Regions from separate parts of the Ensifer sp. R-19 genome, predicted to be linked through region 1. Evidence: predicted binding sites of a transcription regulator. Region 1 holds the regulator's gene; the other holds the start of a gene.
What was found. Region 1 encodes LexA, which represses DNA repair genes until DNA is damaged. Its sites were predicted from a motif close to TGTTCNNNNTGTGTTCNG; they were not measured.
Positions count from the first base shown of each region.

Region 2: ACN9MO_RS11390 (ribonuclease T2) is a predicted target of LexA. The motif match lies at 4,174-4,191, and genes of this name have one in related genera.

Region 1 covers NZ_CP184569.1:1,478,840-1,484,791, forward strand. The annotation lists gene ACN9MO_RS07270 (hypothetical protein) at 154-450, shown strand; gene ACN9MO_RS07275 (thermonuclease family protein) at 611-1,333, shown strand; tRNA gene ACN9MO_RS07280 (tRNA-Cys) at 1,486-1,559, shown strand; gene ACN9MO_RS07285 (hypothetical protein) at 1,774-2,106, shown strand; gene lexA (transcriptional repressor LexA) at 2,197-2,922, opposite strand; gene ACN9MO_RS07295 (hypothetical protein) at 3,169-3,465, opposite strand; gene ACN9MO_RS07300 (hypothetical protein) at 3,595-4,401, shown strand; gene ACN9MO_RS07305 (hypothetical protein) at 4,604-5,125, shown strand; tRNA gene ACN9MO_RS07310 (tRNA-Ser) at 5,272-5,361, opposite strand; partial or broken gene ACN9MO_RS07315 (septal ring lytic transglycosylase RlpA family protein) at 5,674-5,952, shown strand, end outside.
Region 2 covers NZ_CP184569.1:2,311,710-2,317,661, forward strand. The annotation lists gene metF (methylenetetrahydrofolate reductase [NAD(P)H]) at 1-309, opposite strand, end outside; gene ACN9MO_RS11380 (metalloregulator ArsR/SmtB family transcription factor) at 312-1,331, opposite strand; gene ettA (energy-dependent translational throttle protein EttA) at 1,561-3,210, opposite strand; gene ACN9MO_RS11390 (ribonuclease T2) at 3,378-4,160, opposite strand; gene ACN9MO_RS11395 (alpha/beta fold hydrolase) at 4,346-5,281, shown strand; gene ACN9MO_RS11400 (DMT family transporter) at 5,293-5,952, shown strand, end outside.

The DNA of each region.
Region 1 (5,952 bases):
TCCGCGCCGCTGTTTCGCTGTGCGCTTCAGAAGTGAGGCTGCTAATACGCATGCTTTTCCGATTTGCCAAGCGGTTTTTTCAAAAAAAATGACAAGTTCGGTTGCGAGGCTGTGGAGAAGTCCCCAATTGTGGGAAAAGATGCCGGATAGGGAATGATGAATAAAAACAGGAAGCAGCCGCATTTCGGGATTGATCCGCAGACGCGTCAGATCGTGCTCGGGAAGTGGCGCATCACGCTGCCGGAATCGCCACTGCTGCGTATCCTGTTGGGCTCGCTTCTGGTGTTCTTTGGTTTTCTTGGCTTTCTGCCGGTGCTCGGCTTCTGGATGATACCGCTGGGCCTCATCGTGCTTTCGCACGATATCCCATCCGTCCGCCGTCGCCGGCGTCGCCTGGCTGTTTGGTGGGCGCGCTGGCGCGGACGAGCCGATTCTTCGAACGGCTCGTGAACCGGAGCTATTGCGGTCAACCGTCCCGGATGCCTCGGCTTCGATTCTCTGCCAATTGATTCCCAGCGAAGCGGCTGAACCCTTTGTTGAGGGAGGCCGCCGAAAACTTTTCGGCAACCCATCAAACGCATAATGCGGTCGCGAATCAGGATGGGAACGCATGGCCAAAGCCACTACGAAACGTCGAAGCCGGAATTCCGGTCGGAGCAGGGGCAAACAAGGCGGTATGGCGCCGTGGTATCTGGCCGCCGCACTCACTGTCGGCGGCGTGGTCGCTTACGATCATCGCGCCGAACTGAAACATTGGCCGGTGGTATCGGACGTGGTCGCGTCCACGTCCCGACACGAGTCGAGGCCGAAGCCCGTTCGTGTCGCGCAGAAAGCGGACGAGCGTCCCGCGCAACAGGCGGAGAAGCGGAAGCCGAATCCGGTGACAAGAGTTGCCCTTGCCGCTCCGGTGCCGTCCGTTGACGTCGGCGCCAAGGCGCCGACACCCGTGGTGCGGCCCAGTGAGGAAGTGAAGACGGCATCCGTTCGCACGGATCAGTTTTATTTCTGCGGGATTCGCAACGACAACTGCGTGATCGACGGCGCCACCTTCCTGTACCACGGCGAAACGATCCGCGTCGCAGACGTCGAGGCGCCGCGTATTCGCCAGGCAAGCTGCGACAAGGAACGTTCGCGCGGCTTCTATGCCAAGCAGCGCCTGCGCGAATTGTTGAATGCGGGTGACTTCAGGCTGGAAACGGCGAGCGGCCGTCAGGATGCCAAGGCCGGTGAAAAGCTGCGGCTGGTCACCCGCGGCGACCAGTCTATCGGGCGTGTGCTCGTATCCGAGGGGCTGGTGCGGCCGTGGACAGGACACGCGACGCCCTGGTGTTGAGGCCACCCCAGATGCGATCGGCGGAGGTTCGCGATCGCTCTGTGGAAAGTATCCGTCTTACAAATCGACGGCGCGTTTTTCGGAAAATGCCTCTTGCGGTTTTTCTGCAATCATTCTAAATCCGCGCCAACGCTCGGTTATCCGAGCTGTGAGGCCTCGTGGCGGAGTGGTGACGCAGAGGACTGCAAATCCTTGTACCCCGGTTCAATTCCGGGCGAGGCCTCCAATAACTCTCACCTCATTTTAGTGCGGATAGACGTTCTGCCTCAGGGCAGAGCGATTGTGTGTGTTTGCCTCCACACGCCCGCACAAGCCACGTCTTCTAAGCCACTATCGGATCTTATCGCTTCGGTGAAATCGGTAGAGGGGGAACGATGACTCCGCTGACATCAGCCGCATCGGTAGCGTCCGTCATCATCAAAACGGAGGCAATCGCATATATGAAGACGAAACTTGTCCTGACGGCCTTGGCCCTCTTCGCTGCGACCACATTTGAGGCGCAGGCAGAGGATCTGGTTTTCAAGCTGAAGAACAACACCAACGCAGTGCTGACGAACTTCTATACGTCGCCTGTGGGCGTCAATGAGTGGGAAGACGATGTTTTCGGCCGGCAGGTGCTGAACCCAGGGGAAGACATGGAGATCACCATCGCCGACGGCCGGGAGGTCTGCAAGTACGACATGCGCTTCGAGTTCGAAGAAGGCTCCGGCCTCGATACGACCGAAGACATGCAGGACCTCTGCGAGCTCGGCGAGTACACCATCCACGAGTAAGAGGCGTGCCTTCAGGTCGCCTTCAATAAACAGAGCCTCGCAGCCGCAAGCGGTGGCGAGGCTCGGTCGGATGCCAGGTTTCCCTCGGAATCAGTGGTAGCGGCGGATCAGCCCGACGAGCTTGCCCTGGATCTTCACCCGATCGGGCCCAAAAATCCTTGTTTCGTAGGCAGGGTTCGCGGCTTCGAGCGCGATCGATGCGCCCTTGCGCCGGAAGCGCTTCAGCGTCGCTTCCTCATCATCCACGAGCGCCACGATGATATCGCCGGGATTGGCCGTATTGCCATTGCGGATGATCACCGTGTCGCCGTCGAAGATGCCGGCTTCGATCATCGAGTCGCCCTTGACTTCGAGAGCGTAGTGTTCGCCGTTGCCGATCATGTCGAGCGGTATGGTAATGTCGTGCGTGTTGTTCTGGATCGCCGAGATCGGCACACCGGCAGCGATGCGGCCCATGACCGGGACGGAAACCGATGTGTTGTCGGCCACGGGCGTGGGCTTTGGCGGTGCGGCAGGAGCGGCCGCTGGCGCCTTGCCGAGGCTGCCCTCGATCACGCTGGGCGAGAAGCCGCGGCGGGGCTGCTGCTGGCTTGACGCGTAGGCTTCCGGAAGCTTGATGACCTCGAGCGCGCGGGCTCGGTTCGGCAGACGGCGAATGAACCCGCGTTCTTCGAGTGCCGTGATCAGACGGTGAATGCCGGACTTCGACGCCAGGTCGAGCGCATCCTTCATTTCATCGAATGATGGTGGGACGCCTGACTCCTTCATGCGTTCGTGAATGAAGAGAAGCAATTCCTGTTGCTTGCGGGTCAGCATGGCACGTCGCTCCCAGAGGCGTGAAACAAATCAAGAACAGACACTATCTGTTCCATATGTGTTCCGCAAGTGCCTAAAATTCCGTGAATTCAGACAATTGGCGCGTCTGTGCGTGTCGATTGGTCACTTTTACGGGAGCAGAGCGGGTTTGGGCGATGATCGTGCCCAAACGGAGGGCCGTGGGGCAGCGCGTTGCGCGACGGCACGGCGATTCGAACGAATCGCGAGCGTTTTTGTGCAAAGAGGCTAGGCCGGCTGCGTGGCGGCGCAGGCGTCTTCGAATTCCTTCACCGTCTCGGCGCTGTTGTCTTCTGGAAGTACGGCATCCGCCGCATCGGTCGCGACCGGCCTGTCGCCATCATAGACGAACGACTGGATGTAGAACGCGATCGCACCCTTCCACACCTTGCGTCCATCGATCTGATGGCACGGCACGGCGCTCTCGAAATCGGTCTGAAGTTCGTCCACCGTGGCGGCGCTGAGCTTGACGTCAGGCATATTAGGCGACGCGACTATCGAAGCGAGAAGCAGGGCGGCAAGCACGGTGATCGTCCACTTTGATGCAAGGGTGGGACTACGGGGCGGTTAACGATGTGAACCGCGCTTTCGTTCCGAAGTCCAGCAAGCTTGGCGATCACTGTCATGTGTTCAACAGCTCTTTGAGTGCAGGCTGTGGCCGTTTTGCGCCAGGGGCACGCAGCGGCGAAGCCGCCTCAGCCTGGCGCGCCGTCCGCGCTGCAATCGCTTGGGTTGCGCCAAGTCGCGGCCTCGCTGCCGGCGTGCACAAATCCGTGTTGTGAAGATGCCGCACGTCTCGACAGGTTGCGGGAAAAATGGGGTGGTTGCATGCGTAGATTGTCGTTGGCGGTTCTCTGTCTGTTGGTGGCGGCGGGAGCGGCCGCTGCTGAAGAAGGGCGTTCGAATATCTGGAAGGAGATCAATGCCTGGACGGTGGGCTCCGATCCGTCCTTGGGCGGCTCGTGCTATGCGGCCACGAGCTACGACGGCGGAATGATCCTTCGAATCGGCTTTTATCCGAGAGGATCGGCGAACCTGGCGTTTCTTTCGATCGGCAATGCCAACTGGAAATCGATCGAGCCGCAGAGGGAGTATGACGTCGCCTTGCAGCTCGACCGTGGCCGCCAGTGGCCGGCTGTCGCGTTCGGCGTGGACCTCACAGGCTCGAAGGCTCTGGTCGTCAACTTCTCCAACACCGACTTCTTCACCGAATTCGTGCGCAAGAACACGCTGGCGCTGGCGTTCGAAGGGCGCGTGGTGGCGAGCCTCAGCCTGCGCGATTCGATGAAGGCCGTCAGCGAGATGTTCAAATGCCAGGAGGCGCTGATTGCGTTGATGCCAAACGGCGGGCAGGGGGCGGCCGCCGATCCGTTTGCGGGCGCTGGCGGGAATGCGCCAAACAATGACCCCTTTGCTGGCGGCGGCCAGACCAAGTCGTCGAAAGATCCCTTTGCCATGTGATCTTGGCGTGAGCGTCGTTCCGCTGGGAGGTGAATATTCCTAAGATTTTGCATGGGTGCGGGTTACCCACCCTCGACAGTCACGCGGCGACCTATCAAAATGCGGGCAAACGGGGGATTTGCATGCGTAGATTGCTGTTCGGATTGGTGAGCTGTCTGATGGCCACGGGACCGGCCGTGGCTGAGGACTCCGAGATCATCAAATGGAAGGAAGTCGGCGCTGGACCGTTGCTTCCGACACGTCGATGGAAGGCTCGTGTTTCATCACGTCGATGTTCGAAGGCGGAATCAGGCTGCGCCTGGGGTTCTATCCCAAGGGCTCCGAATCGCCGCTCTACATGAGTTTCGCCAGCGACGACTGGAAGTCGCTCGAGGTCGGCAAGGACTATGACCTGACGTTCCGCTTCGACAAGAGCGATCCCTGGAGTGCGGCGGCGACCGTCGCCGGCGACGAGAGCGGCAAGTTCCTCTTCGTGAACGTCACCGATGCGGAATTCCTGACGGGGTTCGTGCGCAAAAGGACGTTGGCGATCGCCTTTGACGATCGCGTTGTCGCAAACCTCAGTTTGCGCGGCACCGGCCCGGCGGCGGAAGAACTCCTGAAATGCCAGCGGGCCGTGGATGAGATCATCGCCGACGAGGGCCGCAAATCCAAGGAGAAGAAGTCCGATCCGTTCAACGCGCCGAGCGAGAAACGCTCAGCGCGTGATCCGTTCAGCCTCTAACCCGCGGCTTGAGTGAAGGGCGGAGGGCCCAGTCGTCGTCTGCCCGAGGCGAACCAGACGGCGCTGACGCCTGCCGACGTACGCTCATTAAAGTGAAGCACCGCCAGGGATGGCGGTCCATCGTCGGACTATATTCCTTGGGAAAATGGCGGACAGGGTGGGATTCGAACCCACGGTACGGTTTCCCGTACGCTGGTTTTCAAGACCAGAGCCTTAAACCACTCGGCCACCTGTCCTTGCCTGAAGTCGCAGTCAACTGCCTACCGGGCACGGCGTTATTGCGCGAAGCCCTGTCGCTTTGCAAGATTTAACATGCGTCGCTGAAAGATTTTCTCGATGGCCGGACTGGAGTGCGCGGGCACGCTCCGCCGGTAATCATCTGTAAACCATAACGCATGAAATCCGGCGCTGATCTGTGGATGAGTTCGCATTTTCGCCTTGTTGCTGTCATGTTTACTCGACTGTTCCGTTTCGGGACGCCGAGATTTCCGCTGGGGGCATGAGCGGAAGGTTTCGAGTACGGCTATTCGATCGATGTTGTGGGACAGATGACCTCCAGTAAAAATGCGGCATATCTGGTCAAGGGACTGCGCCTTGCGGCGGTCCCGATGCTGTGCGTGACACTCGCAGCCTGCGGATCGATATCGAGCGTCAAGAAAACTGCTCGTAGCAAGGAATACTTTCCCGAGTCCGTCTATGGCGTAAAGGCGAGCCCGCGTGTTGCCACCGGCAACAATATTCCCAAGGGCGGCGGACGCTTTCAGGTCGGCAAGGCCTATCAGGTCAAGGGCAAGTGGTACCAGCCGAAGGAAGACTTCGGTTACAAC
Region 2 (5,952 bases), 830 kb from region 1:
GACGCCATAATCGATGTACTCATCGATGACCGCATCGACTTCCGCCTTCGGTGCGCCGACGCAGGTCAGGTGCGCGGCCGTATTGGCAAAGCCCTTCTCCTCGACCATCCGCCGCACGGTCGTCAGCGAGCGCGCCTTGGTCGAGCCGCCTGCGCCGTAGGTAACCGTCACGAAGGCAGGACCGAAGATGGAAAGATCTCCCGCCGTCTGGAAGAGTTGCACTTCCATTTCGTCGGTCTTGGGGGGGAAGTACTCGAAGGAGAGCCTCAGATTGCCACGCTCGGCCGGATAAAGCGTCTGTGCCGTCATTCTCAAACTCCCCCTGCATGGACGCGCGGCCGCGGCGTTTCATTCTCATTCACGGCGCGCCGGTCGCGCGCCAGCCAGATCGTCACCGTCAGCTTTTCTTCCTCGGCCCCTTCCGGCGAAAGGTCCGTGGTCTTTTCGAGCACCAGGCCGGCCTTGGCGAGCCAATCGGAGATTACCTGATGCGAGAAGCCAAGGCGCGCATGGGCGTGTTCGTCGCGCAGATGCTCGAGCCCGTGCGGCGCAAAGTCGATGATGACAAGACGACCGCCCGGCATCAGCATGCGTGCAGCTTCCGCAATCGCCGCCTCCGGCTCGTCGAGGAAATGCAGCACCTGGTGAATGGTGACGAGATCGAAGGCGTGCCCGTCGAGCGGCAGGTTGAAGATATCGCCGTGGCGGATTGACGCCTTGGTAATGCCGGCGCGTTCGAGATTGGAGCGCGCCACGGCCAGCATGTCGCGGCTGGCATCAACGCCGACGCCGCGACGATAGAGCCCTTCGAAGAGCTGCAGGATGCGCCCGGTGCCGGTTCCGAGATCGAGCAGGCTCTCGACCGGTTCGTCGCCGACCATCTCGCGCAGCTTCGCCTCGACATCGCGCTCGCTGACATGCAGGCGGCGAAGCTCGTCCCAGCCGGCGGCGTTGCGGCTGAAATAGGCCTGCGCCTTCTCGGCCCTCGCCTTCTTCAGGGTGGTCAGCCGCGCCGCATCGCGCGAAAGCACCGCGTCGTCAGCGGACGCCGACGCCAGCATGGCCCGCACGAGCCCAACACGGGCACCCTCCTGCCTGAGACGGAAATAGGCCCAGGCGCCTTCCTGATAACGGTCGATGAGCTCGACTTCGGCAAGCAGCTTCAGGTGCCGCGAAATACGCGGCTGCGATTGCCCGAGAATTTCGGTAAGATCGGTAACGGTGAGGTCGCCGGCGGCAAGCAAGGCGACGAGACGCATGCGGGTCGGCTCTCCTGCCGCCTTCAGCACGTCCACCAGCGCATCCAGACCCAGTTCTTTCTGAACAGCCATCGCGATCCCCATCAACACATAAAGATATGTTTATGTGATTTGCGAGGTCGGTGCAAGCGGATTTGCGCGGAGAGGCCAAACAATGACGCTTGCGGAACAGGGCATGCAAAGGAAAACGGGCGGAGCCTGCGCTTCGCCCGTTCCCGTACAATAGACTTTCAGTTCCAGCGTTCGCGGCGCTGCCGCGATGCACTGGGCGCCGCAAGGAAATGCGGCGCCTTGGCTCTGATCAGCGCGTCAGGCGCTTGTAGGTGACGCGCTTCGGGTTGACCGAGTCCGGGCCGAGGCGGCGGATCTTGTCCTTCTCGTAGTCTTCGAAGTTGCCTTCGAACCATTCGACCTGGCTGTCGCCTTCAAAGGCGAGGATGTGCGTTGCCAGGCGGTCGAGGAACATGCGGTCGTGGCTGATGATAACGGCGCAGCCGGCGAAGTTTTCGAGCGCGACTTCGAGTGCTGCGAGCGTCTCGGTATCGAGGTCGTTGGTCGGTTCGTCGAGCAGCAGCACGTTGCCGCCGGCCTTCAGCATCTTGGCGAGGTGAACGCGGTTGCGCTGACCACCCGAGAGGTTGCCGACCTTCTGCTGCTGGTCGCCGCCCTTGAAGTTGAAGGTCGAGCAATAGGCGCGCGAGTTCATCTCGTACTTGCCGAGCTTGATGACTTCGGCACCGCCGGAGATTTCTTCCCACACGGTCTTGTTGCCGTCGAGCGCATCGCGGCTCTGGTCGACATAACCGAGATGCACGGTGTCGCCGATGCGGATCGAGCCGCTGTCGACCTGCTCCTGGCCGGTGATCATGCGGAAGAGCGTCGTCTTGCCGGCGCCGTTCGCGCCGATGATGCCGACGATGCCGCCCGGCGGCAGCTTGAGCGACAGGCCGTCGATCAGCAGGCGATCGCCGTAGCCCTTGGTGACGCCCTCCATCTCGATGACCACCTGGCCGAGACGTTCGCCGACCGGGATGATGATCTGCGCGTCGCCCGGACGCTGGTTTTCCGCCGCGTTGACCAGTTCGTCATAGGAGCGGATACGCGCCTTGGACTTGGCCTGGCGGGCCTTGGGGCTCGATGCGATCCACTCCTGTTCGCGGGCGATCGCCTTCTGGCGGGAGGCCTCTTCACGGCCTTCCTGCTGCATGCGCTTGGCCTTGGCGACGAGGTAGGCCGAGTAGTTGCCTTCGTAGGGAATGCTGCGGCCACGGTCGAGCTCGAGGATCCAGCCGGTGACGTTGTCGAGGAAGTAGCGGTCGTGGGTGATCATCAGCACGGCGCCGGGATATTCGCGCAGGTGCTTTTCGAGCCAGGCGATGGTCTCGGCGTCGAGATGGTTGGTCGGTTCGTCGAGCAGCAAGAGGTCCGGCTGCGAGAGCAGCAGCTTGCAGAGAGCCACACGGCGCTTTTCACCGCCGGAAAGGCTGGTGACGTCGGCATCACCCGGCGGGCAGCGCAGCGCTTCCATGGCCATCTCGACCTGGCTTTCGAGATCCCAGAGGTTCTGGCTGTCGATGATGTCCTGGAGCTTGGCGCCCTCTTCCGCCGTCTCGTCGGAATAGTTCATCATCAGTTCGTTGTAGCGCTCGACGATCGCGGTCTTCTTGGCAACGCCTTCCATTGCGTTCTCAAGCACCGTCTTCGTCGGATCAAGCTGCGGCTCCTGCGGCAGATAGCCGACGGTGGCACCCTCGGCTACCCAGGCTTCGCCGGTGAATTCCTTGTCGAGGCCGGCCATGATGCGCAGAACCGTCGACTTACCGGCGCCGTTCGGGCCGAGGATACCGATCTTGGCGTCCGGGTAGAACGACAGATGAACGTTCTCGAGAACCTTCTTCGCGCCGTAGGACTTATTAAGTCCGGCCATATGATAGATAAACTGACGTGCCATAAGGGAATGCTCCGCAGGGAAAGGAAATTTGCCCGCTATGTAGGCGAATTATAGGAAGGGGGCAATGAGCAAAGGCATTCGCCTCGGCTTGTCCCCCCACCTATCCCATGCGGCAACCCTGCGCCTCCAGCACATTCGCTGCCGAAGAACAGTGCCTGCGAAGCGGCTCAGCTTCGCCCGGCCGTATCGGCAATACCCTTGGCGCATTTGAACTCGGTCGGCCCGGCCGCCTGGATCAGCGGCGCGAGGCTGGACGCCTTCATGACGTCGCCGGTCAGCCCGATCGTCAGCCCGGTGATGATGCTGCGCCCCTGAACCGTCTGGCATCGCATGCGCACCCGGTCGCCGGCGCCAGTGCCAAAACTCTGGTCGAAGGCTTGCTTGATCGTCGCCTCGTCGAGTTCGGAGCCGATGCGCTGACGGAACAGCGCGCCGACCGCCGAGCGGTTGAGCTCCTCCAGCATGCGCAGCTGCGCCGAGAAATAGTCGTCGACCGAGTCGCTCTGGCAGGTGCCGCTGCGCAGCCACTGGTGCCGGTCGAGGCCGGATTGCACGCCGGGCATGGCGATCAGCAGCCGCGCCGCCGTGTCGTCTGCCATGGCGAGTTTCGGCAGTTCAAGCCAGCTGCCCTTGCGATCCTTCGCGCGCACCTCGGCCGTTACCCCGCAATAGCTTTTGCGCAGGGGCCAGAGGCCATGCAGCGAGAGATTGGTGGCGTCGAAACGCTCTGCGGTCTGGCTTTCGCATTCCTTGCGTTGCGGCCGCGTTTCGCAGAAGCCCGGCTGCCAGCTCACCGCCAGCACATATTCCGTGCGGCTGGTCGCGCCTTCGGAACCCCCTTGATCCGACATTTCCTCGCCGGCAGCAAAGGCGGCCGGCGCAAGGAACAGCGCCAACGCCGCCAGCAGTCCTGCCATCGGACCCGATATCGCCTTACAGAAACTAACCATGATATCCTCCTGCGGAAACAAAACAGGAACGAATATCGCTCAAAACGGGAAAATTGCGACTCTTAATTAAGATGAGCGCACATTCGCGTGTGACCTCATGCGCAACGAGCAACAAGCGGCGATTGCCTTTGCCTTGCAAATCGATTTGATATCGAATTGGTCTGTCGTTGTTGCCGGGGGAAATCGTGTTCGGGCAGGTGAAGACACATCAGAGCCCGACCGGAGCCACCTTGAGCTGGCGCCATTTCCCCGCGACCGCTCATGCGCGCGGCATCCTCCTCATCAGCCACGGCCTTGCCGAACATTCCGGCCGCTACGCCCGCTTTGCCGAAGCGATGGCCGCGCATGGCTTCCAGGTCTATGCCCACGACCATCGCGGCCATGGCGAGACGCGCGCGCCCGACGCCCCGCTCGGCATGTTTTCGAGCCGCGACGGCCTCGACAAGATCTTCGCCGATATCCGGGCTGTGCGCGAAATCGCGACCGCCGCCCATCCGGGTCTTCCCGTCATCCTCTTCGGCCATTCCATGGGCGGGCTGATTGCGCTGAACGCAGCCGAGGCTGATCCCGGCCTCTATGATGCGCTCGCCGTCTGGAACTCCAATTTCCGTCCCGGCCTCGCCGGCCGCGGCGGCCAGATGATCCTGAAAATCGAGAAGGCGCTGAAGGGTTCGGATGTGCCGAGCCCGCTCCTGACCAAGCTTACCTTCGGCATGTGGGGCGGCGCGATCAAGGATCGCAAGACCGATCTCGACTGGCTCTCGCGCGACGATGCCGAGGTCGCGAAATACGCGGCCGACCCGCTCTGCGGTTTCGATGCGACCGTCTCGCTCTGGCTCGACCTTTTCCGGCTATCCTTCGGCGGCGCCCGGCCCGACCGGCTGACGCGGCTCCGCAAGGACCTGCCCATTCATCTCGTCGGCGGCAGCGCCGACCCGTCAACCGAGATGGGCAATGCCATTCGCTGGCTCGGCGCCAAGATGAAAGCGGCCGGTCTGACCAACGTCACCGTCACCGTTTATGACGGCATGCGCCACGAGACCCTCAACGAACTCGGCCGGGAACAGGCGACGGCGGACTTCGCCGCCTGGTGCTTGGGCGCCATCGCAGGCAGGCGCTGACCGGAAATATCATGGCCGACATGTCTCTTCAAAAGATCGCCACGGACCACAACCGCATCTCCTTCGGGCTGACGCTGATGGTGATCTCGGTGCTCCTGTCGCCGCTGATCGACATCTTCGCCAAGCTGGCGATCGCGACCGTCCCCTCGGCCGAAATCACCGCCGTCCGGTTCCTGCTTCAGGTCGTCTTCATCCTGCCGATCGTGCTCTTCCGCGGCAGCCTCTTTGATCTCACCTGGCGCAAGACCGGGCTCCATGCGTTGCGCGGCGGCCTCCTGGTCGTGACGATGCTCTCCTTCATCACCACGCTGAAGGTGATGGAGGTTGCCGACGCAATTGCGATCTTCTTCGTCGAGCCGATCATCCTGACGATCCTCGGCAGCATCTTCCTGAAAGAGACCATCGGCTGGCGGCGTTACACCGCCTGCGGCGTCGGCTTCTTCGGCGCGCTGCTCGTCATCCAGCCGAGCATGCAGGAGGTCGGTTGGATCGCGCTTCTGCCTGTTGTCGCCGCCTTCGGCCTTGCCGTGTTCCTGCTCGTCACCCGCATGGTCGCGCAGAACGAGGACCCCTGGTCGATGCAATTTCATGCCGGCATCTGGGGCGGGCTCTTCTGCCTCGTGCTTCTCTATTTCGGCGAAGGCACCGGTTCCGGCATCTTCGATCCGGTC